DNA from 2 places in the Pantoea alfalfae genome. Region 2 is predicted to be linked to the other one. Evidence: predicted binding sites of a transcription regulator. Region 2 holds the regulator's gene; the other holds the start of a gene.

Region 1 (14,911 bases), on a different replicon from region 2:
GAATACAAAACCGTCGTGCAGTACATAGCCACTGCTGAACAGGTCACGTGCATAGGCCTCATAGTCGAAATAAGAGCGCAGCGGCTCCGGCACGTCATTCAGCAGGCCGTTATCCTGGATCAGTTCATAGGCATAATCTTCTTCGGTTTCCGCCTTTCCCCTGTACGCATCATCAAATGCATCAAAGTCACACTCGCCGGAATAATCCGCCCAGGCAATAAATGCGTCTTCCCTTCCCTCTTCTTTCGCCTGTTTCCAGGCCGCGATGAAATCCCAGTCGATAAAGGATTCAGAGACGAACTTAGACGGAATACCTTCCCAGTCCTGAAACATGAATTCGGGATCATCTTCAGAGGCGTGCAGTTCGCGACACGCGTCATGAAATTCGTCCTTCTCTTCGAAATCAGTAAGATCAAACCACTTCCCGAAAATGCTGCCGCAGTTGTATTTATGGTAAGTCCCGACGTATACCGCTGGTCCGCTAAATGTCATAAGAAATCCTCCGCAGTCAAAGTCATCACTGTTCCGGCCTGTGCCGTGACTGAATGACAGCCCGGCGGAAAGCGGAGTGTTCAGGAGCGCCACCGCAGGCCGCAGCGCAAGCGAGCGGGAGACGGGATTACGCACGGCGCTGACGCGAATTTTGAGCGGCGGCGCGACGGAAGTAACCACGGCGGAGCGAGTGCGAACGGGTGAGGATGGCGAGCGAAGCGATCTCTTGAACACGAGCGGCCGGGCTAAAGTGAAGTCACGGCACAGGCCGCAGTCCGCACGGACCCGGTTTTCTGCCCTGTCCCGCCGCAAGGCGGAATATAGCGGCGCGCAGCAACTTCCTTGTATCGTGTCTCTGGCAGAATAAGTTGAGTCTGCCTGTACATGTATTGTCCCGGGGCAGAGCAGGCCGGCAACTTCCTCAGGCTATCAGGCCCGTAAATAAGATAAATGCCGCTCTGTCCTTATCTCAGTCCAGACCGAAGGGTATCTTCGGCCCCGCAATGCGGTGAGCCTGAATTTTGCAAGGTTGGTCAGTACTAACCACACGAGGATATGACATGACTGTTTATCTAGGAATTGATATTGCCAGTAAGAAGTTTGATGCTGCTTTGCTTTGCAATGGCAGCTACCGGTGTAAGGCATTTGCCAATTCAGTAGCGGGTTTTACGGCACTTCTGAAATGGTCCGGTGAAGATGACTTTTCAGAGATCCACGCATGCATGGAAGCTACCGGTGATTACGGGACAGCTCTCGCTACGTTTCTGTATGAGAAAAAAATAAAGGTTAGTGTGGTAAATCCCTCGCGCATAAAAGGTTACGGTATGGCGGAGCTGTCCCGTACAAAAACAGATAAAAGTGATTCAAAGCTGATTGCGCGTTTCTGCAGGGCAACTATCCCGGCGCTATGGCGGCCTGTACCGCAGCCGGTCAGGATTTTGCAGGCTCTGGTACGCCGGATGGATTCGCTGAAAGGCATGCTGAGAATGGAATCTAACCGTGCTGATAAAGCTGATGCCAGCATTCAGCCTTCGCTTCAAAGGATTTCCAGTCACCTGGAAGAAGAGATTGAAATGATCAGACAGGATATTAAAAAACATATCAGCAGCAATGATGAGCTAAGAAAGCAGGAGGCATTGATAAGTTCAATACCTGGCATCGGAAGCGTTACAGGTGCCGTAATTTTGTCTTTTATGGCAGACAAAAAGTTCAGTAAAGCTAAGGAAGTTGCAGCCTTTCTGGGGCTTAACCCACGCCATCATCAGTCCGGAAGCTCTGTGAGGGGCAAGTCAAGGATGTCAAAAACAGGAAATGCATATCTGCGAAGCGCAATGTATATGCCCGCTCTGGTTGCACTGAAGCACAATCCGGATATCCGGGCATTTGGCCATCGTCTCCGGCTTGCAGGAAAACCCGGGATGCTTATCGTCGGTACGGTAATGCGCAAACTCATACACATCATTTTTGGAGTACTACGTTCTGGTACGGTTTATGTGCCCCAGACAACTGCAAAGCCTGCTTGCGAGTGACTATAAAAGTACATTAAAAGCATTTCATCAGTACATAACGCGCTGATCTGGCTCAACCTGTGATGGAAGCTGGAGACAAAACTGTTACCTCATAAAAGATAAACTGGACTTACCTAAGCCGCGCTCCAGTCAGCTTTATGCTAAAGCGGACAATAACTTTTGATCATACTTAGAAGTGCGACGCCTCCATAGAGTTGAAAAATGTAAATAAGATAAATACTATAAGATTACCTAATCAAAAAAACAGTGACTCAAAAAATGGGCGAGTTTTCAAAATATGTCGGTGAAGTGGGGGAAGAGATAGTTAGTGACTTTTTAAAACTCTTTGGCTGGAAAAACATGTGTAGTAACAAGCAATTAGATTGCTTTGTAGGAGAGCATGGAAAAAGAACCCATGGTATTGATGCTCTTTATGTCTATAGCTCAATACTTCAAAAACAATCACTAGTCAGCGTTGTTGTTTCTGCTAAATACTCATCAGTTCCCTATGACAGTGTTAAATCAACTTTTCGCGAACATTTCAAAGATTTAGCTCAAACAATAGAATGTTATTCAAAGTCTCAATTAAAAAGAACAATAACTAAACAGTTCTCTGGCAGTTCAAGAAAAGAAGATATTGGCGTGTTGTTTTATTTAAACAACGATGAGGATGAGTCAAACGATAATATCAAAAGCAAAATAGTTAATAGCAGAATAGATTCCTCATTAAAATATACCGCTATCCATGTTATTGACAATGCACGAGCTAAATTTTTATACAGCTCTTTAAACTTCATTAAGAAACGTCATGGCGAAATATCATTTTTCTGTCTCAACACAACTTTGAATGTCGCATCGCCAACAAGGCATTCAAAGATAATGCCAGTGGAATATATCACCTCCCCTATAATTCCCATATCAGTTCCAGATGAAAATGGAAGAAAATTCATTTTGCTTTGCGACTTCAACTATAGCCAGGAATCACTTGCATTGGTGTATAAGTTAGCCAGAAAACTTTGCTCTGATTTTGCAAGCCATTATGAAATTTACTTTAATAGATATAATAAACTTACTGATTCTCCTTCAGTGGATGAAGTGAAAATGGCACAAAGCTTTGATGTCGATTTTGACGATGCGGTTAGCGAAGTTACATTAATTGTTGACACTTATAATAGCACCTTTAGGAGCGTTTCGGATGAAAAGTGATATTGATTTCATACCATCTGGAGATGAACTGAAAAACTTAGTGAGTCAGCAAAACTGCACCTCTACTATGATAAATAATTTACTTAAAGAAAGGGGCCTTTTTTGTGGCATATCTGAAAAGTCAGGCACGGTGCCTAACTTAATCACTTCTTTGTTGAGCCCTGATGAATCATATGAGTTACTGGGCAGTATAAAAACAAAAGAAAAACTCGATAAGGTAAATTTTAGAAACTTTAATCTAACCCAAGATGTTGATTTACTTGATGAAGTAAGTGGGTTTATCGAAGTTGGTAAAATTACTAAAAATGGTTACTTAAATTATGAAATTACAGATTTTAGTGACTTCACATCATTAGATGCTAAAAGCAACAACTCTGTGATAATGGAGTTCGAAATCTGCAAAACTGATATATTAGATGATTGGTATATAACAGAGAAGTTTTTTAAAGGCTCAGTGGAAATTAAGAAAGATATTAATAGTATCAATGGCGATGCGCAGCTATTGATGAATATCAAGCTAAACCATACCTCTCCAGAGACTAAAGAAATAGCTGAAAATGTTATAACATTGATAGAGAGTCATTTAGAGGATAAACAAATTATCGAACACTCTCCTCATAGAGGCAGGGTCTTGATGGATGATTTCGAAAATGAAAACAGGGTGAGATTTTTAAAAGATCTAGCCTCGCTTCATATAGGGTATTTGTTTTATCACAAAAAAATTGATGATGTGCACTTTAATCCTGATCATTCAACTGGCTATGAAAATCAACCAGATGCCGTTACAAACTTTCTTGAAAAGGATATTGAACAGTACAGGGTCAAAGGAAATCTGGAAAATATAATATCTATTAAATGGAAACATATACACCCCTATGTTCGTGTCACTAAAGTTGTAGCAAGCTATACAATCAGCTTCGAAACATATTTAGGCGAATGTAAAGTCGCATACGAATTCAGTGAATATGGTAGAAAGACTCCGGAAAACCCTGAGTTATGCATTACCTTCATCAATATAAAAGTCAAAAACGCATCACCTACCAAAATGCACGAAATACAAGCAAAAATTATGCGTGAAATCGAATTGCGGAAAGTAGAGCTACTTTCTAAATATAGAAAAGTTGTTGTTGATACTGAACCAGACAACTAACATTTAAGCAGTTTTTAACTGCTTAAATGTTAAAATCGGATAAAATGACAGTAAACATCCACTTTTCGCTCATATTTGACAATTTATATAATCCCATTAGATACATGTGTTTTGGTTAAGAAACAGCTTGAAGGTTAAGAGGGTATCTTATTTCATTCTGTCCACAGCCCGGGTGCATACCCTGGCTATAACCCTGTGGACAAAAGCGCAGCAGCGGCAGTATCCGCGCACAGACAGCAGGCGGTCACAAAATGACCGCCTCATCTGTTATTTCAGGTGCCCGCGCATCTCGGCAGCGCGCCTGTACAGCGCCACAAGTTCGGTATCGATTTGCTCGATCAGCATTCCGGCCATTTTCTGTGCCGGCGCCGCGCCGCGGAATAGATGCCGCTTAGTCATATCCCGTAACCGCAGGTGAAATTCGTAAAGAGATTCCTCCAGATCGTTAATGTCGTCGGTAAGCTCGGTATTGTCAGTTGTCATTATCTGGTCTGTCATGGTGCTGTCCTCCTGGTCTGGTTACAGAAAATGTTATGCGGCATGGGCAGAACGGGCGGCGCGCAGTTCTCCCAAGCGGCGCAGGCCGGCGGTATGGTATTGCTCCAGCAGTTCGATACCGATCCAGCGGCGGCCACACTGGTATGCGGCAACACAGGTCGAGCCGGAGCCTGCAAACGGGTCCAGAATTAAATCTCCGGGCTTCGTGAAGGTTTCGATAAGCGGCTGCAACACGCTCACCGGCTTTTCGGTCGGGTGGTGCCGGTTGCCCGTATACTGCCAGGGCATCACGTCAGGTAAGGGTTTAGCCGGCAGCGGCGGGCGTCCTTTGGCCAGCAGGTAGGCGCTTTCATGCTGATACCCGACAAACGCCGATTTCGATGAGTAGGTTTTGGTAAACACAAGGTGCCCGACGACGCGGAAGCCCGCCGCTTTCCATGCTTGCATAAAAATGTCTACGCGGTTCCAGCCGTAGAAACTCACCGCCAGGCTGTTGTTTTTGAGCACGCGGAACATTTCACGGCTGGCCGGCAGCACCCATTTGTCGCTCACGTCGCCCGCGATCGAACGGCCGGACCGGTCCTTAAAGCCGACGAGGTACGGGGGATCTGTCAGAATAAAGTCGATGCTGTTATCCGGAAAGTTGGCCATGATCTCTACGCTGTCGCCACGCATGAATCGGGACATAGTTATGCTCCTCAGTGTCAGGGGGCACCCCTGTGGTGCCGTGACCACCACAAAGACGGGCGTAAAGCGGAGCAGGCAGGGGCGGACGCGCAAGCCGCACGCGCCGCCGGAGCGGACTGAATGTCCCGCGCACGGCGGGGAACGGGTGAGCAGGACGGCGAAGCTTCCCTTGAATGCGAGCGGCCCGGCTACCGTGAGGGCACGGCACATTATCCCTGCAGGTTTCCGGCCGCAGGGCGGGAAGCGGCAAAAGAAGCGGAGCGAAGCGACTTCCTTATCCCTTATTGAAGAGAGGCCGCCGGTCAGGGCGGCATCGGGTGAGAAGGTCAGGGTCGGTAATCTTCCCACCGGCAGTCGCTACGGTCACAGATGACGGGCGCATCCGGTAAGCCGCTCACCTGCCACTCATCGAGGAATCGCAGGCCGGCCAGCGTCTTTGCCTCACGTTCGTCAAGCAGAACGATGCTTTTGAGCCAGACACTGCCACGATTAAACTGCCAGTAGCAGCCCTGAGAGCAGACGGGACGTTCCGGTGGCCACCAGTTTTCACCCATCCTTTCACAAGCTGCTTCGGCCAGCCTGAAGTCCTGCCCGCTTAGCAGCATGTGGTATTCATGTGAGGTGCTGCCGACCTCTTCCTGATAACTGACAAGCCAGATATTCATTCTGTCACCTTCCGGGCCTTCACGCTTTCTGCACAGTCGCGCATAAAATCCCAGCTGAGGCTGATATCAGCATCCAGCGTCCTGTCAGCCAGTTCGATCGCTGCAGTCACTTCATGTGGTGAGAGTTCTGAGTCAATGTCCTCAAAATCGTCCGCCATCCAGATGTGGGCCACGCACGGGGTGTCCGGGGCAAACCCCGACAGGCTGGCTATAAGGCTGGCAATGGTAAGCTCTCTTTTCATCATCTGCTCCTTAGCTATTGGTTACACGGCCTCACCTGCGCCGTGCCGCCACAGCAGCCGGGCGTAAAGCGGAGCAGGCATGGGCGACACCGGAAGCCGCACGCGCCGCCGGAGCGGACTGAATGTCCCGCGCACGGCGGGGAACGGGTGAGGATGGCGAGCGTAAGCGTCCCTTGCCGGCGAAGCGGCCCGGCTAACGTGAAGGCACGGTGCTGCCCGACGGTACGGAGGGAGCTACTCAAGGTGATACGGGTAAAGCCGGGTATGCGTAGCGTTTATCTTGCCCGGTACGCAGACCGGCTACGTTGAAGATATGAAGAGGATGCAATTCAATCCGCATGGACAAACGGACAAGTTAAAAGCTGGGCGCAACTAAAATTCCCAATACCGTTTCTATTTCTAAAAAACTAAATTTATACACCTTAAGATTTGTCTATCTTAGGGTCTGGAGTTCCTAAAAACACTACTTCTGCATATTCACGAGCGATTGCTTCAAAAGCATTTATTAACCAGAGTGAGGCGTCAAAAGTCAGCGTTAGGTAACCATCAGTATGTTCAAACAAATCAACACCTAAGATTTTTAAGAACTTCTCTTTATAAATACTGCCATCTATCCGTCCATTGCTATGCACCACCGCATTACGTATCTCCTTGACTGCGTCGATTATTTTCCTTCTCTCCCTCCAGTTTTTAAGTTTGATATCGTGCGCATGTAACATTGTGTTAATCAAAGCGCTTAATTCACCTGGTTTTTTTGAACCTTCTTCTTTTACATAAAAATCATACTCTTCATCGAAAAAACCTTCGAGCAATGAGTAAGACATTACTATTGCTGTATCACTTATCGCATTTCTGCCAATTATGTCCTTAGTAGTACTGAAAGAGCCATTAGAATGACTTGTAACTTCTTTAAAGTTACTAATCATATTCGAGATGATCATTTCAATACCTAGAAAAGGCCGCGTGCCACAACTATGTGTTGCATAAGCATAATCATATCTTTTTTCTGGATTTATTTCTTTCAACAGCAACTCTCCCTTTATATTTCATTTATCATTTTATCTAACTAAACTTCTACGTGTTCATCGAATGATTTGCAACATCTGTTCCAGGCACATTTCGCACCCTGCAATTTAAGTGCCCCCTTCCTTTTCGCAACGTTACTTTATTCTTGGGATATCTTTTAGTCTCGTTGTATAACGCGGAGACAGCATTTCACGTTTCATCTGCCATGAACTGTCGCGATCACCCTGACCCGCGAAAAAGACTTTCCCTTTCCCGGATCGATTAATACCGTCCAGTGCTGCCATTAGCGCATCTGCGTTCGCACGCGGCTGCTGCTCACTGAACATGTCAAACTGCGCAATACCTGACTGATAAAAATCTCCCAGCATGACGCCCGCTTTAGCGTACCGATAGCCTTCCCGCCAGATGGTGTTGAGGCCGCGAAGCGCTGACTCAATGATGTCGCGGGTATCGTTCGTCGGATAATCACAGATGCGAGAGGCGGTATTCGAATATTGCGGTTCATTACCGTGACGTGCAGTGGCGATTGAAACACTGATATGTCGGCAGCGCGAATTCTGCTCTCTGAGTTTTTCTGACGCACGTGTGGCATACAGCACGATTGCCTGCTGCATATCTTCCAGTTTTGTGACTCTTTCGCCAAAAGATCGCGAGTTTAAAATGTGCTGCTTTGGTGGCGGGGCATCTTCCAGTGCAATACAGGACTCACCATTAAGCTCGCGAGTAGAGCGCTCAACAATAACGTCGAAGTTTTTCCGTATCATGCTGATGTTGCTGTCAGCCAGCTGCAGAGCCGTTGTAATCCCCAGCTGGAGCATGCGTTTAGTAATGCGCGGGCCAATACCCCAGATATCCCCGACGTCGATCAGGTGCAGGAGTTTACGCTGCCGGATTTTGCTGGACAAATCCACGACGCCACCGGTCTGCGTCCACTTCTTTGCCGCATGATTGGCCAGTTTGGCCAGTGTCTTCGTTGGTCCGAATCCTACGCCGATAATCAGCCCCGTTTCACGCCGGATTCGCTCGCGCATCTGCTGTCCGAACGCTTCAAGGGGGATCAGGCTATCGATGCCAGTGACATCAAGAAACGATTCATCAATGGAGTAAACCTCCTGACCCGCGGCCATTTCGCCCAGTATGGCCATCATCCGCGCAGACATGTCGCCATACAGTTCGTAATTAGAACTGAACACGTGCACGCCGTTCTGCCTGAAGAAACGCTCATTCAGAAACAGCGGCGCCGCCATTTTTATCCCGAGGCGTTTTGCCTCTGCCGAGCGTGCGATCACGCAGCCATCATTGTTCGAAACAACGACGATAGGTTTACCACGCAGATCGGGCCTGAATACGGTTTCACAGGATGCGTAAAAATTATTGGCATCGGCCAGCGCAAACATGCTTATTCTCCCGCCGGTCCGTTAAAACCTATCCCGGCCACATCGGTCAGGGCATAGGCCACCACACCCCACACGGGAAGGGGCTGGTTTACATCGAGCAGCACGACAGTCTCGTCGGCGTCCAGCGCCTGCAGGGCAGGAACCGGGTTAAGCAGCAGCCGCCTCAGCGTCAGCTCACCGTCAAACTCTGCAACGATAATCTGGCCATGTACCGGCTTCAGTGCGCGATCAATGGCCAGCACAGAGCCTTTAACAATTCCGGCGCCGGCACAGTCGGATTCACTGCGCATCAGATAGGTTGAGTAAGGAGAAAGATATACCAGATCGCCCAGGTTCAGGCGCGTTTCAGTGTAGTTCTGAGCGGGACTCTGAAAGGCCATTGCAATGCTCCGTTCTGACCAGCTTTTCAGCCTTGTATGGTGAATCTCATGGGATCTGCGTATTCATTATGCATACGTATTTTTTATTACTGCCTACAGTATATTTCACTATCCATGCAGCATCAGCAGTAGGTGTCTGAATGAAGAAAAACTGAACAGGGGAATAGCGTAACGACAGCTTAAATTCATCTCTTATCGGGAGACTGCCATCCGGGTTAATGTAGTTCAGGACAATAAAGTTTGATTGCTGAATGAACAGGATAATTAAAGAATACAGGAGCTGAAATTCTCTTCCCTGAATATGCAATTGTAACGCTCGCCGCAGACACGGCTGAGGCGTACCGCAGCATAGCGAGGAACGAACAGCCGTGATGAGGAAGCGTCATATCACTGATGCCGACATGGATTGATTACGCCCGGTACATTTATTCTGCAATATGATAAAAGCAAAACTCCATGAGAGCCGGTTCACAAATCTATAGCCGCAGGCACCCTCTTATATATCCGACTCTGATCTCAGACAGTGGCGCAACCTTACGGCATCTGTATAAATATCCCCTTTAGTCAGACAGATGGCTTTGCTTTTACACTTCTCCGCGCGACTCCCTCTTGCCAGATAATTCCGCCTCAATAATACTGTACATATAAACAGTAAAATAACAGGAGGAATTTTATGCGCAATTTCATCAGCACTTCTGCAGTCATGCTGCAGCATATCCAGGATATCTGGTCATGAACACGGCCAGTTATGCCGCTGGCCTGACATTACTCTGGCCACCAATTTTCACACCCCGCGTACCAGTGCCTCTGTATGCCGATCCCTGTGCCGCAGGTTTTCCCTCTCCCGCTCAGGATTACGTTGAGAAAGAGCTCGATCTCAATGAACTCTGTATTCGCCGGCGTGCCTCAACTTTTTTCGTCCGTGCCAGCGGGAACAGCATGCGGGATCTTGGCCTCTGTGATGGTGATGTTATGGTCGTCGATCGGGCTGAACAGGCATCTCACGGCGATATTGTGATTGCCGAGGTTAATGGTGAGTTCACGGTTAAGCGGCTACAGCTGCAGCCCACACTGGCATTGCTGCCGATGAATCCGGCCTACCCGGTAATCTATCCTGATGAACTGCAGCTGCTCGGTGTTGTTACCTGGTTTTTCAACAGCACCCGCGCGCGCCGGAGGTGATCATGCCCATGTTTGGCCTGGCCGATGTTAATTCATTCTATGCCAGCTGCGAGGCTTTGTTTCGCCCTGATCTGCGCGGTAAGCCTGTTGTGGTCCTTTCGAACAACGACGGCTGTGTCATTGCACGCAGCGCCGGTGCAAAAAAACTGGGCATAAAGATGGGTGCTCCGTGGTTTCAGATAAAAAATCAGGATTTTGCCGAACGCGTACATGTCTTCAGTTCGAACTACGCGCTCTATCACAGTATGTCTCAGCGCGTTATGACCGCGCTGGAGGAGATAACGCCTCGCGTGGAGCAGTATTCTATAGACGAAATGTTTCTGGACCTGACCGGCATTGATTTCTGCGAAGATTTTGAACATTTTGGCCGGCGCCTGCGCGCGCACGTTCTGGCCACAACCGGCCTCACTGTCGGCGTAGGTATGGGTCCGACAAAAACCCTGGCAAAATCGGCGCAGTGGGCCAGCAAAGTGTGGCCGCAGTTCCGCGGTGTATTAGCGCTGACGACGGGCAATCCAAAGCGCACCGCTACCCTGCTGGCCAATCAGCCTGTAGAAGAAATCTGGGGCGTTGGCCGGCGCATCGGTAAGCGTCTTAATCTCATGGGCATTGAAAACGCTCTGCAGCTGTCGCGCGCCCACCCTGCCCTTATCCGTAAAAACTTCAGCGTGGTGCTGGAGCGCACTGTAAGGGAGCTCAACGGGGAATCCTGTATCCCGCTCGAAGAGTTCGTACCGGCGAAACAGCAGATCGTCTGCAGCCGCTCTTTTGGCGAAAGAGTTACGGCTAAGGTGAAGATGCAGCAGGCGCTGTGTCAGTACGCAACCCGGGCCGCGGAGAAACTCAGAAAGGAGCGGCAGTTCTGTCGGCGCATCAGCGTTTTTATCCGCACCTCGCCGCATGCGCAGGGTGAGATATTTTATGGTAATAGTGCCGGTGAGAGTCTCACAATTCCTACCCAGGACACACGCGACATGATTGAAGTTGCCATGCGATCTCTCGACCGCATCTGGCTTGAAGGGCGACGTTACATGAAGGCCGGGATAATGCTCGATGACTTTACGCCTAACGGCGTCAGTCAGCTGAATCTGTTCGATGAGAGTAAGCCACGTGCAAACAGTGCCCAGCTGATGACGGTTCTTGACGGGATCAATCAGTCCGGGCTGGGCAGTGTGTGGTTTGCCGGTCAGGGTGTGAATACGGAGTGGAAAATGAAGCGGGAGATGTTATCTCCTGCCTGGACAACGCGCTGGAGCGATATTCCCGTTGCTCGGGTGCTCTGAGATATCACGGATGTTCAGGACGTTTCAGGGTATCAGTCAGTGAGCTGTTCTCCTTACTGGTTATAAAGCCAGAATTCATCCATGAGTAAGAAAGGACGCCCCGGTTTTTTGTCCCTGAAGTAACGCCCCCGGGGCAGTCTGTCGCCAGGATGCAGCTTCCGGACCCACTCATCAAACGCGGGACGCCGCCGGCGAACGTTGCCTTTAAACATATCTGCAGATTGGGTGATTGTAGTCATTACCCTTCCCTGCCCGCGGACCTGCTTAAACAGTTCATGCATTGACATTATTGACTCTCCATCATGCTGCAATCGCTCAGCGTGATTTGTTTTGCTTCCAGCTGTCGTTGGCCATGAATGCCGCGCGCGAAACGCAGCCCCCCCACAGCAGCTGAAGGCCAATTTTGATCAGCTCACTGGCGTGCGGCAAAAAAAAGAGCGGCACGATGAACAGGACACTCAGGAGAAAGCCCCATTCAGCAGCACTTTTTCTGTCTTTGCCGGTGAGCTTTATAATTCCGAGATATCCCGATACCAGCTTTAGGGCTCTGTTCAACTCTTCCTCCATTTGAATAACTTATTGAGTCATCTATTTAATAACTTCAACACACATCAAGCATTCATCGGGCATTCATCGAGCATTCAATGTATACACATAAGATATTCATCATGAATGCAATAGATACGCATGCGTACTCTTAACTTATGCCTATTAGTGAATCAGTTCTCTAGTGCCCCGTCGCTCTCCAGCTTCTCACGTAAAGCCTCCAGAATATAAGCACTGAAATCCAGAGAGGTCTTATTTGAGGCCTTGAGTTGCGCATGGGCTTCAAAGTAGGACTCTGGTACAGCCCTTAGATTTTTGCTGCGAGCTTTGCTTTTAACGGTAGGCTTGGTATCGACACCGGGTTTCTCGACTGCGGTTGGTGATGTCTTAAGCTTTGCTGAACTCATGAGCCCGGCAAGCTTTTCATGCTGATCAGTAAAATCGAGTCTTTTAGTCATAGGTACACCTTAAATCCATAACAAGCACACAAAAGATATGCATAGAATACATTAAAGATACACTTTGTGTATTCTTCGTGGACCCTTTGAGCACTTATTTTGCCCTGATGATCTCAAGCATTTCCTCAACCATAGCAATCACCTCTTTACCGCCTGCAGTAACACGCCCATGAACAGACTCAGTGATGCCAAAACCAGTTTCGATTGTCTCTTCAAAATCCTGAGTTCGGTATGAAAGACGACTTCTCATTAGTTTTATGTGATTGAATGAAGGAAGCAGAGCCTCCAGCTTAGGATAGTGTTTTTTATTTGGATTTGTTTTACACAAGAATAAGTGAGCTTCTACATGCTGTCCTATTATGTCACTAATCTCTCCCAGCACTCTGTCAAAGCTCATCAGACCAATTCTCTCGGTAAGTGAATCTTTCGCAGGGACGATAATCAGGTCAGCAAAAGCGACGGCTGTACGGGTCATATCGGAGTCGAAGCCACCGCAGTCAATAAATAAAATGTCTTCACTTTCTTTAAATGGACTGATTTCCTGAACCAACTCTTCCTGGGTTTCAGGGATTGATATGGGAATTTGCCTGTCATCTGGACGTAAACCATGAATGATTGAGAGGCCCTTGTGAGTATCAAGGTCCAGGGCTTTAGCTGGTCTTAGTTCGCCCACTACATGGACAGATGAAGTAGTCTTGCCTGCCCCGCCCTTATTATGTGCCATAACAATAACTGTCATATTCGCCACCAAGTGTATACCTGATAAGTGCACATTGAATCCATCACGTGCCCACTTTGAATCCACCTAAGATATTCATTAGATATCTGCGGACTGGGCATTTTATATCACTAAAAAATGTCACAAGCAAGAGATACGAACATCTAATGCAGCCACAAAAGATATTCAATAAATCTACTAAGAATGCCTTATAGATACCCTATGTATACACAACGGATATTCATGAGGCCGTGATCGGTTACATGTAGTGTAGGGCAGGGCAGGGCAGGGCAGGGCAGGGCAGGGCAGGATTATTGTAACTTCAATTGATAAAGGATGTTGTTCGGGAGGCAAGGGGACTACTACTCCCCGTGCATCTGATTACAATAATTATAGTTCGAGAAACGAATCTTCGTAAAACTAACCGATTCTAAATCAGCTACTTAAGCAACTAATCAGATTGGTCGTCATCGGGTGTTTTTGAGTTAATATCAAGTATTTGCGAATTCTTTTGACGTAAATCGCGCATATACTGTTCCTCATATTTGAGATCACCTTCGGCAAAGAGAACTTTATGATCTGAAACAGCATGAATAACAGCCTGTTCATATGCAGAATGGTAGCCTTCAGGTGTAGGGATAATTTCACCACGAAAAGATACAACAACTAAAGGATCTTTTGTGCCAGCGATAACGCGCCCATGAAAAAAGCCAGCATAAAACCCAAGACCAGCACGAACTCTGCCATCTTCTTTGAGTGAATCGCTGGCTTTTAACCTACCCCAACCTTCTTCTTCATCGGTATAAATTTCGAAGTAGTTTCGTTCTTCAACCTTTGCAATAAGCCTAGTTAACGTATCAATAAGACGCTCACCAAGCCTGAAATTCATCGCACCCATCTTCTCTTTACCGTAACCAAGTTTGATACTGGCTTCGGCAAAACTTTCCGTGTAATCAACCCTCGATACGTAACGTTTTTCTATCGCCACGGCAGCTTTCTTCCCTCGAAATTTTGGCTTCAGCTTCATCAAACATTTTCATCAGCTGGGCAGCCTTTTGTTGACGAGTTCCCACTAAGCTGATAGCAGGTGAGTGAAGGCCAAGTGTTTGTGCATTTCTTTGTGGAGTGTGTTTCATAGAGAACCTCCGTTAATCTACACATACAGTATAAGCTTTGTGCAACCAGAATTATAGTCAAACCTATGTCAAGAAGACTTAGTCACCAACCAAAAGAATTATAAAGCCACTATAGAATACCCATCGATATGATTACTCAATGCAAAAATTAGGACCCTACTCTTTACACCAGACACTTAATGTACCCTTCGCAAGATAATTGCAAGTTACAATATAGCGCACTATATAATAGGAAGTAATATAATGAAAACTCAGGCATTTACCCATCACATCTAACTATTTCATACGTGACATTTACTATAGTTACCAAGATATCAATAAGCCTTACTAAAAATGT
Region 2 (14,911 bases):
AACATCTGCTGGACGGTCGCTTACGACACTCAGTATGCGATGGTCGATCGGGACGATGACCTGAAGATTGGCGTCAAGTCGACGGCGATTTTATTTGGCCGTTTCGACAAGCTGATTATTGGGTTGCTGCAACTGGCCACTCTGCTGCTGATGGCGCTGGTGGGCATGATGCTGCATCTGAATGGCGCCTTCTACTGGACGCTGCTGCTTGCGGCTGCGCTGTTTGTTTACCAGCAGAAGCTGATCGCCGGGCGTGAACGCCAGCCCTGTTTCCAGGCTTTCCTGAATAACAATTATGTCGGGATGGTGCTGTTCCTTGGCGTACTGATGAATACGCCGCCGTTCAGTCAGCTGTTCTGATAGAGAGTTTTGGGCGAAAAAAGGCTGATTTAGCGGCGAAATCGAGCGTGCGCAGGAAACTCGGTCAGATCGGAAAGACGCAAAAGCCGCCATCCCTGGCATGCTCGGCCCGCGCGATTACGCACCTCATCCCTGAGGTGCGCCCGTAGCCGGGCCAACGCGTTGCGTTGTTCAAAAACGCTCCCGGCGTTTTTAGTACGCACCCCATCCCTGAGGTGCGCCCGTAGCCGGGCCAACGCGTTGCGTTGTTCAAAAACGCTCCCGGCGTTTTTAGTACGCACCTCATCCCTGAGGTGCGCCCGTAACCGGGCCAACGCGTTGCGTTGTTCAAAAACGCCTGGCGTTTTTTTCCGGGCGGCGGGACGCTTTCCTCTTCTGACCCTGTTCCCAGCGTGTTGAGCTTATTCATTGCTTCCAGAATTCTTCTGCTCCGAAGTTTTGGGCATAAAAAAGGCGACCTCATGAGGTCGCCTTTTTACTGTGCGCAGGGGTCAGTCGTGCGCCACCGCGGTTTCAATCGTCATGCGGACATCACTGGTGACCAGGTCAGCCAGGATGTGCCAGGTCGCCAGCGTCTGTGCGACATTGGCATCCCCGCTGTCGCTGATATACCCTTCATCGCGTAGCGTCAGTACCAGCGAGGTAAAGACCGCTTTGTCGAAGAACTCCGGCGCATTGATCCCGTGCAGCACCGACAGACGCTGTGCCAGCGTCCGGCTCTCTTTCTCCAGCGTGCCGCGGTTAATCGTCGGCTTGGCGCTGAGAATGGAGAACGTAATGGCATAACGCTGCAGCGTTTCACGCACACCGGCAGCCAGCAGTTGCAGTGTGCGATAGCGCGCTGAGGAAAAGCGCAATTCGCCGGCTTCGAACGTAATCAGGCCCTGACGCGCCAGCTCCTGACTCAGTTCGGTCAACAGTTGCGGCAGCTCATCGGTCTGCCAGCGCAGGAACAGCTCACTCTTCAGCATCGGGTAGATCAGGCTTACCTGACGCAGCAGTTCTGCTTCGCTCAGCGTCTGATGCTGCTGAACAATGGCGGCAATCAGCGACGGCATCACCAGCATGTGATGAATATTGTTGCGATAGTAGGTCATCAGCACCGCCTGCTCACGCGGCAGAATGATGATGTCGCCAATGCTGTCCTTTTCGCTCTCAAACTTATTCATACCCATGGCGTGATCCAGCAGCGCTTCCGCGGAGAGATCGGGTACGGTCGCATTTGGCGAGTAAGGCACGTTGCGCAGCAACTGGGTATAGCACTCCAGTTGTTCAATCAGCTGTTCACGGGTGAGTGAGCGCTGACGTGACGCCAGCAGGGCGGTGACACAGAGGTTCATGGCGTTAGCCGCGCCCGCTTCATTGATACGCACCATCAGGCTGGCCGCGATATCATTCACCGTCGGTGTTAACCAGCTCGGACGCTGCGGCTCAATCGGATCGATCGCGTCGCGCCATTCCGGTACCCGCTTGTTAAGATAGTTGACCAGCGGCAGCGGTTCGCCAAAGTTAACGTAACCCTGACCGAGATTGCGCAGCTTGCGTAAGCCGCGCACCATCTGCATGAAGCCCTCTTTCTCTTTGGCTGCGCCGCGCAGTTCTTTGGCGTACGTACCCACTTCCATCACATGTTCATAACCGATGTAGATCGGCACCAGCGTGATCGGGCGATTGCCGCCGCGCAGCATCGCCTGCAGCGTCATAGCTAAAGTGCCGGTTTTCGGGTCCAGCAGGCGACCGGTACGAGAACGGCCACCTTCAACAAAGTATTCAACTGAATAACCGCGGGTGAACAGCTCGCCGAGATATTCGCGGAACACCGTGGCGTAGAGCTTGTTGCCTTTAAAGGTACGACGAATAAAGAACGCGCCCAGACGACGGAAAATCGGGCCGGCTGGCCAGAAGTTGAGATTGATACCGGCAGCAATGTGTGGCGGCACCAGGCCCTGATGATAGAGCACATAGGAGAGCAGCAGATAATCCATGTGGCTGCGATGGCACGGCACATAGACAATCTCGTGGCCATCCTGCGCCAGCTGACGAACTTTTTCGCCGCCATTGACGTTGATGCCCTGATAGAGACGACTCCAGAGCCAGCCCATCACGCGGTCGGTGACGCGAATCGCTTCATAAGAGAAGTTGGCGGCAATTTCTTCCATCATCTCAACGGCATTCTGCTGCGCTTTCTCATGGGAGATTTTTTTGCTGCGTGCTTCATCTTCGACGGCTTTTTCAATCGCTTTGGATTGCAGCAGACGGTTGAACAGATCCTGACGCGCCGGTAAACGCGGGCCAATCGCCGCCAGCCGCTGACGGGCAAAATGGATGCGCGCCACGCGAGCCAGCTTCTGGGCGATCGACTTATCCGTACCGTGCTCCGTGGCCATACGGCGCAGTGAGACGGTCGGCGAGAAGCGAACAAAGCTGTCGCGTCCGTGCCAGATCACCGCAAAGAACTTCTGTACACCGTTCAGCACACGCAGGTGTGGCGTGGCTTCGCCCTGGACTTCACGTCCTGGTGCGCGGCCAAACATTACCGTGACCGGCAGCATCTGGATATCGAGCTTAGGATTATTGCGATGCAGATCGAGGTAATCGTGAAAGATTTTCACCGATTCGACGCTGGGCACAAAGTAGGGGAATACGCGCGGGCCATCGTGGATAAATACGTGGCGCGGCAGCAGTGAACCATCAATCTCCAGCGGAGAGAGCGGATCAGGCAGATGATGCCGCAGACACTGCGCGCGTAAAGTCAGTAAGTCGGCCTTCGAATCGTAAGGCAAAACATACATAATAGGTCGGGTCGGATCCAGACCATGTTCAGACACAGGATCGGCCGGAATGGCCTTACTTTTTACCAAAAACGACAGTGGTAAATTAAGCAATTTGTAATAGAGTTTACGCCAACCTGACATAGACAACATGAAGCCTCTTGTTAGCAAAGCGCCGCAAGCATACCAGAAAGTGCAGCGAAGATCTGTGGTGGTGCCAATTGCACGCAGCCCAGACATTGACGTCAATCCGATAAAAGGGTTCCCACATCATGGCAAATAATGCCACCGGACTTATCAGAATAATTAAAGCCGCAGGTTACTCCTGGCAGGGACTGCGTGCCGCCTGGCAACATGAAGCGGCGTTTCGTCAGGAAGCCCTGGCTGCGCTGGTCGCCATTATTATCGCCTGCTGGCTGGATGTCGATGTGGTCTCACGCATCCTGATGATTGGGTCGGTGGTGCTGGTGGTCATTGTCGAAATCCTTAATAGCGCCATTGAATCCGTGGTCGACCGCATCGGTCAGGAGCATCATCCGCTGGCGGGCCGGGCCAAAGATATGGGATCTGCGGCAGTACTGATCAGCATCTTACTGGCACTCTTTGTCTGGATCGCGCTGCTCTGGACACATTTGCGATAAGCGTTCCATATCGCGCCGGAAGCCGCGTTTTGCCTGACAATCGGTTTCCATTTCGCCAATACCTGTATATACTCACAGCGACTGTATAAACAACCAGGGGGCGGGATGAAAGCATTAACCAGCAGGCAGCAGCAGGTCTATGACCTGATTCGCGACCATATTTCTTCAACAGGCATGCCGCCTACGCGCGCAGAGATTGCTGCACAACTGGGCTTCCGCTCACCGAATGCGGCAGAAGAGCACCTGAAAGCGCTGGCGCGTAAAGGCGTCATTGAGATCGTTTCCGGTGCATCGCGCGGCATTCGCCTGCTAATGGAAGAAGAAGCCTCAGAAGGCATACCGTTGATTGGCCGGGTTGCTGCCGGTGAGCCAATCATGGCGCAGGAACATATCGAAACCCACTATAAAGTGGATCCGGGCCTGTTTAAGCCCTCTGCCGACTTCCTGCTGCGCGTCAGCGGAATGTCGATGAAAGATATCGGGATTATGGATGGCGACCTGCTCGCGGTACATAAAACCCAGGATGTGCGCAATGGCCAGGTTGTCGTTGCCCGCATTGATGATGAAGTCACCGTTAAGCGCTGGAAAAAGCAGGGTGCTATCGTGCATCTGCTGCCTGAAAACAGCGATTTCGACCCGATTGTTGTCGATACCCGTGCACAGTCTCTGACCATTGAAGGTCTGGCGGTTGGCGTGGTGCGTAACGGCGAGTGGCTCTGATTCTGAGGGCTGCGTGCATTCGCTTTCTCTGATGCTATTCTGTCTGCCCTAATTTTGTCGCTGCCTGTTTTGCGCAGCGACACTGAGCACGGAACGGCGAATGCGCTTTATCACGGCAACGGATAAAAATCTCTGGCGGCTTGCGCTGCCGATGATCCTTTCAAATATCACCGTTCCCTTACTGGGCGTGGTCGATACTGCAGTTATTGGTCATCTCGACAGCCCTGTCTATCTTGGCGGGGTTGCGGTCGGGACCACTGTGACCAGTTTCCTCTTTATGCTGCTGCTTTTTCTTCGAATGAGTACGACTGGCCTGACGGCGCAGGCGTTTGGTGCCGGTGATAAAATGGCGCTGGCACGTGCGCTGACCCAGCCGCTGATGATTGCGCTGCTGGCAGGTGTACTGTTCATCGCTTTACGTTATCCGATTATTCAGCTGGCGACCCATCTGGTTGGCGGTAATCCCGCGGTACTGGAACAGGCGGCGCTGTTTATTCAGATTCGCTGGCTCAGTGCACCCGCCACGCTGGCAAACCTGGTCATTCTGGGCTGGCTGCTGGGCGTGCAGTATGCGCGCGCGCCAGTGATCCTGCTGGTGGTAGGCAATCTGGTTAACATCGGGCTCGATCTCTGGCTGGTGATGGGACTGCACTGGGGTGTCGCGGGGGCGGCAACCGCCACGGCGCTGGCGGAGTACATCACGCTGGGTGTCGGCGGTATCATGGTCTGGCGAGTCCTGAAGCTGCGCGGTATTACGTTAAGCCTGCTGAAGCAGAGCTGGCGCGGTGACAGCGGCCGGCTGCTGCGGCTGAACCGGGACATCATGCTGCGCTCATTGATGCTGCAACTCTGTTTCGCCTCGCTGACCGTGCTGGGCGCGCGGCTGGGCCCGGATGTGGTGGCGGTTAACGCGGTATTGCTGATGTTCATTACGTTCACGGCCTATGCGCTGGATGGCTTTGCCTACGCAGTTGAAGCTTTTGCCGGCGAGGCCCATGGTGCAAAAGATGGCGGCAAACTGCTGCGTGTCTGGCACTCTGCCTGTCGGCAGGCGGTGGTGGTAGCGCTGTTCTTTTCCCTGACCTATGCCATTGCTGGCCCGCAGATTGTTACCCTGTTGACCTCTCTTCCTTCGCTGCAACAAAGTGCTGACCGCTATCTGGTCTGGCAGATCGTTATGCCGCTGATCGGCGTCTGGTGTTATCTGCTGGATGGGATGTTCATCGGCGCAACACGCGGACGTGAGATGCGTAACAGCATGGTGGTGGCAGCAGCAGGCTACTTTCTGATGCTGCTCAGCGTACCGGCGCTGGGTAATCACGGACTGTGGCTGGCGGTAACGGTTTTCCTGGCGCTGCGCGGCCTGTCGCTGTGGCTCATCTGGCGTAAGCACTGGCGTCAGAACAGCTGGTTTGATGCCTGAGTCAGTCGTGGCTGCACGCAAGCCGATACAGATTATTCTGTATTATTCTACGGTTAATAAGTTGGCTACTATAATTAACTCTATGCAGCGCAGTTAACCAGCGCTTTATATCGTTATTTTGTTAAGTAACAAGATAATCATTAAACCCCGAGGATTGGAGGTCTGCCATGAATAAAGATGAAGCCAGCGGCAACTGGAAGCAGTTCAAAGGCAAAATGAAAGAGAAATGGGGCAAGCTGACCGATGACGACATGCAGGTTATCGAAGGTAAACGCGATCAGCTGGTCGGCAAAATCCAGGAACGTTATGGCTATGCGAAAGATGAAGCAGAGCGTGAAGTAACCGACTGGGAAGGTCAGAACAAAGATCACCGCTGGTAATCTGATACCAGGCTGATAATCAGCTAAAAGCTTTCCGGCGCGCCCGCCCCGGAACGGCACAGGGACGGAACAGCACAAGGATGTGCAGATTACCCGCGTTTGCCCCGCTTTTTACCCTCATCCTGATGGTCATGCTCGCAGCTTTCATGGTGCGTACAGGCTTCGACCGCAGCACAATTTTTACATAAACCATGCGCTTCAATCACGCTATGACGTAAAGCGAACTGTGCTTCACCCGCCAGCGTTGCGATAATCTTCTCCACGCCCTGCGCCTGTTTCTCCGTTACCGCAGCACAGCGGTCACAGACCAGCATCACCGATGTATGTGCCGGTGCCTCAAAATGGTGGCACATGACGTAGCTGTTGTTGGATTCCACCCGATGAATGAAACCCTGCTCCAGCAGGAAATCCAGCGCACGATAGACCGTGGGCGGCTTAGCCTGTGGTTCGCTGATGCGGAGCTGATCCAGCAGATCGTAAGCGCTGATCGAGCCAGGCTGTTCGGCCATCAGGCGCAACACCTCAGCACGCTGCGAAGTCAGACGTACACCGCGCTGCAGGCATATCTTTTCAGCCTGAATCAAAATTTGCTGCGACGTCATGTTTGTCATGAAAAATTCTCCGCTGGATAAGTGATGTTATTTTATCACACATAGTTTTTCGGCGCTGATGTTCGTTTTCGCCTGGTAAAACAGCATTATTTGCCTGATAAAGCAGCATTTTAAGCATTTCAGCCGCTATCTATCTCAAATCTGACGAGAAATCAGATCCATTTTCAATCGACCTGAAGCGGAATTTGTTGGTATTTTGCTTTGCATCTCACTGAGTTAAGAAGTAATGTTCAGAAAGACTTAAGGAAAGTCTGGCATTATTTGAAATACCCCGACGCAGTTTGAACAATTACAACGGTTTTTTGATTGGAAAACGTCCAATCCTTTGAATTAAGACACTGTTTCCTTTGAATTCACAGCAATAACGCGTTAGCCAGGGTTCACAATAGGGCTAACAAACTATTCAGTCGTTGAATGTTTCAATGACAATTTCTCAGGTGATGGCAGGCAAATGGTGAAAAAATCCGCTCAACGTTCAGCGCTGAAGTATTCCGCTGCAGCGACCGCGCTTTTCCTTTCTTCTTCCGCCATGGCGGCAGGGACCTGGTATGATGCACGTAATGACGCCATGGGCGGGACCGGCGTAGCATCTTCTGTTTATGGCTCAGCAGTGCTGGCGAACCCGGCATTAATGACGCGTGCTAAATCTGACGATAACGTCAGCATTATTTTCCCTTCAGCGGGAATTCAGGTGACTGACAAAGATAAGCTGATCGATAAAGTCGATGATATTACGGACACCGTAGATCGCTATCGTGACGTGATTGGTAATCTGACTTTTGCAGATTATCTGCGTGGCTACCCTGAACTGCGTGCTGCCTCCGGCGATGTTGCTGACAAGCTCAGCGATTTGCGCGGTAACAAAGCTCACGGCAGTGCAGGCGTGGCCGTGGCCGTCACGATCCCCAATGAGACTCTGCCTTTTGCGTTTATTACCAAAGCCTACGGTACGGCGCACGTCCGTGCCAACGTGGTCCAGGGTGATATCGACTACCTGCGCGGTGTCGCTAACGGAACGGTGCTGCCACGTCCGGGCGATCAAAATAACCTTCGTTCCAGTGCGAATGGCTTAGCGGCACTGACCATTGATTATGGTGTGGCGGTGGCGCATGAGTTCACTATCGCCGGTCAGCCGGTCTCAGTGGGCGTGACGCCGAAAGTGCAGAAAACCTCGCTCTATAACTATACTGCCAGCATCTATAACTATGACAAGAACGACATCAACAATAGCCAGTATCGCAGCACCGACACCGGCTTTAACGTTGATGCCGGTCTGGCAACCACCTTTGCTGAAAACTGGACGCTGGGTGTGACCGGACAGAACCTGGTTTCGCGTGATCTGCAGACCAAAGAGGTCAACGGGTTCCGTGATACCTACCAGATTCGCCCGCTGGTCACCACCGGCCTGTCCTGGGATAAAGGTCCGTTTACCGTGACCGGCGATGTGGATCTGACGGAAACCAAACGCTTCAAAACGCAGGATAACAGCCAGTATGCGGCAGTGGGCGCGGAATACCGCGTGCTTGACTGGCTGCAGCTGCGTGCCGGTTATCGTGCGGACATGCGGTCTAACGACGAAAATGTTGCCACCGCAGGTTTTGGTCTGTCACCGTTTAACAAAGCTGTCCATCTGGATCTGGCCGGCTCTGTGGGGGCTAACAATACCTGGGGCGCGATGATGCAGCTGGGCTTTAACTTCTAAGCACGTTATTCAGGCTGTTCGGGGGCGGGCGATGCACTATCGCCCGCCCTTGTGTTATCCTTGCACAGAATTCCATCACCCTTAATTACCGGATTGTCTGCGCTTCATGCCTAATTTCTCTTCGCAACGTTTCTCTATCGCCCCCATGCTCGACTGGACCGATCGCCACTGTCGCTATTTTCATCGTCAGCTGACCGGCGACACGCTGCTCTACACCGAAATGGTGACCACGGGCGCGATCATTCATGGCAAAGGGGATTACCTGGCTTACAGCGAGGCGGAACATCCGGTCGCGTTGCAGCTTGGCGGTAGCGATCCGGCGGCGCTGGCGCAGTGTGCGAAGCTGGCAGAGCAGCGTGGCTACGATGAAGTGAACCTGAATGTCGGCTGTCCTTCGGATCGGGTTCAGAATGGCCGATTCGGTGCCTGCCTGATGGCCGAGGCGAATCTGGTCGCGGATGCGATTAAAGCGATGCGCGACGTGGTATCGATTCCGGTGACGGTGAAAACCCGCATCGGGATTGATGAGCTGGACAGCTATGAATTCCTGACCGACTTTATCGGCACGGTGGCCGGTCGCGGTGAATGCGAGACATTTATTATCCATGCGCGCAAAGCCTGGCTCTCTGGCCTCAGCCCCAAAGAGAATCGCGAAATTCCACCGCTGGATTATCCCCGCGTCTGGCAGCTGAAACGCGATTTTCCGCATCTGACGATCGCGCTCAATGGTGGTGTGAAAACGCTGGAAGAGGCACTGGCTCATCTGCAGCACCTTGACGGCGTAATGATGGGACGTGAAGCCTATCAAAACCCCGGCATTCTGGCGCAGGTCGATCAGACGCTGTTTGGTCGTCAGCATCCGGCGGCTAACCCGGTGGACGTAGTGCGCGCTATGTATCCCTATATTGAAGCGGAGCTGGCGAAGGGCACGTATCTGGGACACGTCACACGCCATATGCTGGGATTATTTCAGGGAATTCCGGGCGCTCGCCAGTGGCGACGTCACCTGAGTGAAAACGCCCACAAGCCGGGCGCTGATGTTCGCGTACTGGAAGCGGCGCTGGCGCTGGTTGCGGATAAGGTCCCGCAGGAAGTCTGATGTCTGCCCTGAACAGGAAAGCCAGCTTTTAAAGCTGGTTTTTTTTACGCCATAATGTGGTTTTTCTCACCAGGTTACGACACTTTTTTTAACCCTTATTAGCGTTAAATCAATAAGTTATCGGTTGGCACGTTTCTTGTAATAGCTATAACAATCAATCTCAAAAAGGAGCGCTGACGTGGAAATTTTATTCGTATTGGGTTTTTTCCTGATGCTATTGCTGACCGGCGTTTCACTGCTGGGCGTGCTGGCGGCACTGGTGGTCGCAACCATCGTGATGTTTGTCGGTGGACTGTTTGCAATTGTTATTAAAGTGTTGCCGTGGCTGGTGCTGGCGGTGATTGCTGTGTGGCTGCATCGTGCCCTTTTTGGCGACAGCGATGCGCGAGCGCGCCGTAAGCTGAGGCGTAAGATCAGCAGGTTAGACCGCAAAGGCTGGCGCTAAATGCGGTAGCGATCACAGTGTGAAAGATTGCTCGGCACTGATCTGCAATTAAACATATTTTTTACTTATGTTTTCTGGCAGGATGCCTGTCGTCAAATCGATGTGCCATCGACTCGACACGAATTCATCGCCGCTGTCCCTACACCAGCGCGAACAAAAAATAAAAAAAAGAAGAGGGCTTCCCAGGGGAAGCCCTTTTTGTTGCTTACCGGGCGCTGACTGTTACGGAATTAACAGACAGGATCCCTGCGTGGCCCGGCTCTCCAGCATCTGGTGCGCCTTACTGGCCTCTTTCAATGCAAACTTCTGCTGCTCTGGTACATCAATCTTAATGGCGCCGCTCGCCAGCAGCGAGAACAGCTCGGCACTGGCGGTTTCCAGCTCCTGCCGATTGGTGATATAACCAAACAGTGAAGGGCGGGTCACAAACAGCGAGCCTTTCTTATTCAGAATGCCCAGGTCAATCCCGGTCACCGGACCCGACGCATTACCAAAACTGACCATCAGACCGTGACGACGCAGCGAGTCCAGCGACGCTTCCCAGGTATCTTTGCCCACCGAGTCATACACGACGCCCACTTTTTTTCCGTCGGTCAGTTCGCTGACGCGCTGTGCAATATTCTCTTCGCGGTAGTTAATGGTCGCCCAGGCACCGGCGTTCTTCGCCATCGTGGCTTTTTCTTCGGAACCCACCGTACCGATTAAATGTGCACCCAGCGCTTTTGCCCACTGGCAAGCGATAAGCCCGACGCCGCCCGCGGCCGCATGAAACAGAAAGGTCTCACCGGCGCTGATTTTATAGGTCTGGCGCAGCAGATATTGCGTGGTCAGCCCTTTCAGGTAGCTGGCTGCGCCCTGCTCAAAGCCGATCGCCTCCGGGAGATGCATCAGGCGATCTTCCGCCACGTTATGCACTTCGCTATAGGCCCCCATCGACGCCAGACAGTAGACCACGCGATCGCCGGGCTTAAATAATGTCACGCCACGTCCAACCCGCGACACGACGCCCGCGGCTTCCGTTCCCAGGCCAGAAGGAAAAGCGGTAACCGGATAGAGCCCGCTGCGAACATAGGTATCGATGTAATTAATCCCGATAGCGCGATGCTCTACCTGCACGTCATGTTCAGCCGGGTCAGCGGGTTCAAAATCTGTCCACTCTAAGACGTCCGGGCCGCCATGCGCGCTGAACTGAATACGCTTTGCCATTCTGACTCCTGTGATTGTTTCATCATGAGGGTGAGGCGCGCACCTCAACTAAGGTATACTTGCGCGTCCCCACAGAAGATCGGTAATGCATTCACTATGGCAGGAAATAAACCCACCAACAAATCGAACGAAACGCAGGATCGCCAGCTCGCAGGCGTGAAAATGCCCCCGCATTCTCTGGAAGCGGAGCAGTCGGTGCTCGGTGGGTTAATGCTGGATAACGAGCGCTGGGATAACGTCTCTGAGCGCGTCGTCGCGAATGATTTTTTCAACCGCTCGCATCGGCTGATTTTTTCCGAGATGCAGCGGCTGCTTGAAAACAGCAAACCTATCGACCTGATTACGCTCTCTGAATCGCTGGAAACCCGGGGCGAACTGGAGATGGCAGGCGGCTTCGCCTATCTGGCTGAACTGGCGAAAAATACACCGAGTGCGGCGAATATCGGTGCTTATGCCGACATCGTGCGTGAACGTGCGGTGGTGCGTGAGATGATCGCCGTCGCCAACCAGATTGCCGATGCCGGTTACGATCCGCAGGGACGTAACAGCGAGGAGCTGCTCGACTTCGCAGAGTCGAACGTCTTTAAAATCGCGGAAGCGCGCGCAGATAAAGATGCTGGCCCGAAAAACATTGAGCAGATTCTGGAATCGACCGTCTCCCGTATCGAATCGCTCTATCAGACCCCGCACGATGGCGTCACCGGCGTCGATACCGGCTATCAGGATCTGAATAAAAAGACCGCGGGCCTGCAGGGTTCTGACCTGATTATTGTCGCCGCACGTCCCTCAATGGGCAAAACCACCTTCGCGATGAACCTGTGCGAAAACGCCGCCATGCTGCAGGAGAAGCCGGTGCTGATCTTCAGTCTGGAGATGCCCAGCGAGCAGATCATGATGCGTATGCTTGCGTCACTTTCCCGCGTCGATCAGACGCGCATCCGAACGGGACAGCTGGATGACGAAGACTGGGCGCGTATCTCCGGCACCATGGGCATCCTGCTGGAGAAGAAGAACATGTACATCGATGACTCTTCTGGCCTGACGCCTACCGAAGTGCGCTCGCGCGCCCGACGTATCTACCGTGAAAACGGTGGCTTAAGTATGATCATGATCGACTATTTGCAGCTGATGCGCGTACCGTCATTGTCGGACAACCGTACGCTGGAGATTGCGGAGATCTCCCGCTCGCTGAAAGCGCTGGCGAAAGAGCTGAATGTGCCGGTGGTGGCGCTGTCGCAGCTTAACCGCTCACTGGAGCAGCGTGCTGACAAGCGTCCGGTCAACTCGGATCTGCGTGAATCGGGTTCGATCGAGCAGGATGCGGATTTGATCATGTTTATCTATCGGGATGAGGTTTACCACGAAAACAGCGATCTCAAAGGGATCGCGGAGATCATCCTGGGTAAACAGCGTAATGGCCCCATCGGTACAGTACGCCTGACCTTTAACGGTCAGTGGTCGCGCTTTGATAACTACGCGGGTCCGCAATACGACGACGAATAATCCCGCTTTGTGCTGTCATGCACGATCTGTGCATGACAGCCCCCATCATCATAAAATAGTGTTGGACAACCTCTCGGGTTATCGGGTTATCTGTATCAAAGCGACGCCTGGTACCGATGTGGAAACGGAATGACTCACGTAGACGATTACGACCTTAAAATCCTGACTTTATTACAAGCTAACGGCCGTCTGACCAATCAGGAACTCAGCGATCTGGTCGGCCTTTCTGCCTCACAATGTTCGCGCCGCCGTATTAATCTGGAACAGGCTAACCTCATCCTGGGTTATCACGCCCGGCTGTCACCCGATGCCATCGGGCTTGGCATGGTGGGATTGATTGAGGTGCGCTTAATCAACCACACCGCTGAATATGTTGAGAGCTTTCACCGGATGGTGGAGCAGGAGCAGGCGATCGTGGATGCCTATAAAACCACGGGCGATGCAGACTATCTGCTCAAAGTGGCAGTAGCCGATCTTAATTCCCTCAGTGCGTTAATCAGCCAGTTAGTCGCGGGCCACCAGAGCGTTTCCCATGTGAAAACCTCAGTGGTGCTGGGACGAATGAAAGAGAACGGGCTGATGATGCTGCCTGAGCAAAAGACGCGCTAAAAGGGTGCGCGCTGTGCGGTTTTGGTGCACACTTGCGGTAATAAATGCAATTAACGCGCATCAAAACGGAGCCAGACGCATAGATTGACGGTATCAGTGGAAATTTATGCATAAAGTTATGTTTAAAGCGCCTTAGATATCAACGGGATATCGCTGGCATCCGCTTTACAGCTGTTCAGTGCTGTGACGATGGTGCGTTTTTTGCATCGGAACCGCATCATTTGCACTGAGAAAACCCCCATGGATAACATCGCAGAACCTACCCGCGTCCCGCATTCGCGCATTGAAGATGCGCTGGCGATGGTGCTCGGCACTCTAATGGTCTCGTTCGGCGTCATTATGCTAAAACAGGCCGGTGCGCTGACGGGCAGCACCGCAGGTATCGCTTTTCTGATTAGCTATCTCTCGCCGCTCACATTCGGCAGCGCGTTCTTCCTGATCAACATCCCTTTCTACTGGCTGGCGGTAAAACGCATGGGCTGGGAATTTACCCTGAAAACCTTCTGCGCCGTCGGGCTGGTGTCGCTGTTCACTCAACTGCACCCGCTGTTCGTCCACTTTTCTGACCTTAATCCCTTCTATGCGACACTGTTCGGTAACGTCATCATGGGAATCGGGTTTATAGTGTTATTTCGTCATAAGGCGAGCCTGGGCGGCATCAATATTCTGGCGCTGTGGCTACAGGATCGCTTTGGGATCCGCGCGGGTAAACTGCAGATGGCAGTCGATACCTGCGTCGTGCTGGCGTCACTGTTTGTGGTGAGTGGCCCCATCCTGCTCGCGTCGATTGCGGGTGCGGTGATCCTGAACCTGATTATTGCAATGAACCACCGTCCGGGACGCTATCGGGTTTAATCCGCCGCTTACCTCTGGACCAATCATGGAGACCTACACCGTGTTTCAAAACGTTGATGCCTATGCGGGCGATCCGATTCTGTCGTTGATGGAAGCGTTCAAACAAGACCCACGTGAACACAAAGTTAACCTGAGCATCGGGCTCTATTACGACGAACAGAACATCATCCCGCGGCTGAAGGCTGTAGCGGCTGCTGAAGAGCAGCTTTATGCTGAGCCGCATCAGGCATCGCTCTATCTGCCAATGGAAGGGCTGAACAGCTACCGCAGTGCGATTGCACCGCTGCTGTTTGGTGCCGATCATCCGGTGTTAAAGGCGGGCCGTATTGCGTCGATTCAGACTCTTGGCGGTTCTGGCGCGTTGAAAGTGGGTGCGGATTTCCTTAAGCGCTACTTCCCGCAGTCTGCCGTCTGGGTCAGCGATCCGACCTGGGAAAACCACGTCGCGATTTTTAATGGCGCAGGTTTTGACGTCAATACCTATCCCTGGTATGACGCAGAAACTCACGGTGTGCGGTTTGATGCCTTTATCAGCCCCCTGAAAACCCTGCCTGCGCAGAGCATCGTGTTGCTGCATCCCTGCTGT

What was found. Region 2 encodes LexA, which represses DNA repair genes until DNA is damaged. Its sites were predicted from a motif close to TNCTGTATGTACATACAGNA; they were not measured.
Region 1: the regulator LexA is predicted to act here: its motif matches at 9,886-9,905, upstream of umuD (translesion error-prone DNA polymerase V autoproteolytic subunit).

What each region holds. Positions count from the first base shown of each region.
Region 1 is NZ_CP082297.1:13,802-28,712, forward strand. It holds gene K6R05_RS21570 (antirestriction protein ArdA) at 1-492, opposite strand, end outside; gene K6R05_RS21575 (IS110 family RNA-guided transposase) at 1,053-2,021, shown strand; gene gapS4a (GapS4a family protein) at 2,280-3,206, shown strand; gene gapS4b (GapS4b family protein) at 3,196-4,356, shown strand; gene K6R05_RS21590 (YubE family protein) at 4,624-4,854, opposite strand; gene K6R05_RS21595 (DNA methyltransferase) at 4,888-5,541, opposite strand; gene K6R05_RS21600 (hypothetical protein) at 5,868-6,206, opposite strand; gene K6R05_RS21605 (hypothetical protein) at 6,203-6,451, opposite strand; gene K6R05_RS22265 (hypothetical protein) at 6,871-7,473, opposite strand; gene umuC (translesion error-prone DNA polymerase V subunit UmuC) at 7,609-8,871, opposite strand; gene K6R05_RS21620 (S24 family peptidase) at 8,874-9,251, opposite strand; gene umuD (translesion error-prone DNA polymerase V autoproteolytic subunit) at 9,984-10,433, shown strand; gene umuC (translesion error-prone DNA polymerase V subunit UmuC) at 10,442-11,716, shown strand; gene K6R05_RS21635 (hypothetical protein) at 12,032-12,283, opposite strand; gene K6R05_RS21640 (molecular chaperone GroEL) at 12,436-12,720, opposite strand; gene K6R05_RS21645 (ParA family protein) at 12,815-13,459, opposite strand; gene K6R05_RS21650 (hypothetical protein) at 13,890-14,426, opposite strand; gene K6R05_RS21655 (hypothetical protein) at 14,392-14,574, opposite strand.
Region 2 is NZ_CP082292.1:3,707,176-3,722,086, reverse strand. It holds gene ubiA (4-hydroxybenzoate octaprenyltransferase) at 1-360, shown strand, start outside; gene plsB (glycerol-3-phosphate 1-O-acyltransferase PlsB) at 852-3,275, opposite strand; gene K6R05_RS17390 (diacylglycerol kinase) at 3,404-3,772, shown strand; gene lexA (transcriptional repressor LexA) at 3,878-4,492, shown strand; gene dinF (MATE family efflux transporter DinF) at 4,593-5,915, shown strand; gene K6R05_RS17375 (CsbD family protein) at 6,083-6,295, shown strand; gene zur (zinc uptake transcriptional repressor Zur) at 6,385-6,906, opposite strand; gene K6R05_RS17365 (conjugal transfer protein TraF) at 7,358-8,608, shown strand; gene dusA (tRNA dihydrouridine(20/20a) synthase DusA) at 8,715-9,707, shown strand; gene pspG (envelope stress response protein PspG) at 9,886-10,152, shown strand; gene K6R05_RS17350 (quinone oxidoreductase) at 10,375-11,358, opposite strand; gene dnaB (replicative DNA helicase) at 11,455-12,861, shown strand; gene K6R05_RS17340 (Lrp/AsnC family transcriptional regulator) at 12,991-13,470, shown strand; gene K6R05_RS17335 (YitT family protein) at 13,711-14,325, shown strand; gene K6R05_RS17330 (amino acid aminotransferase) at 14,366-14,911, shown strand, end outside.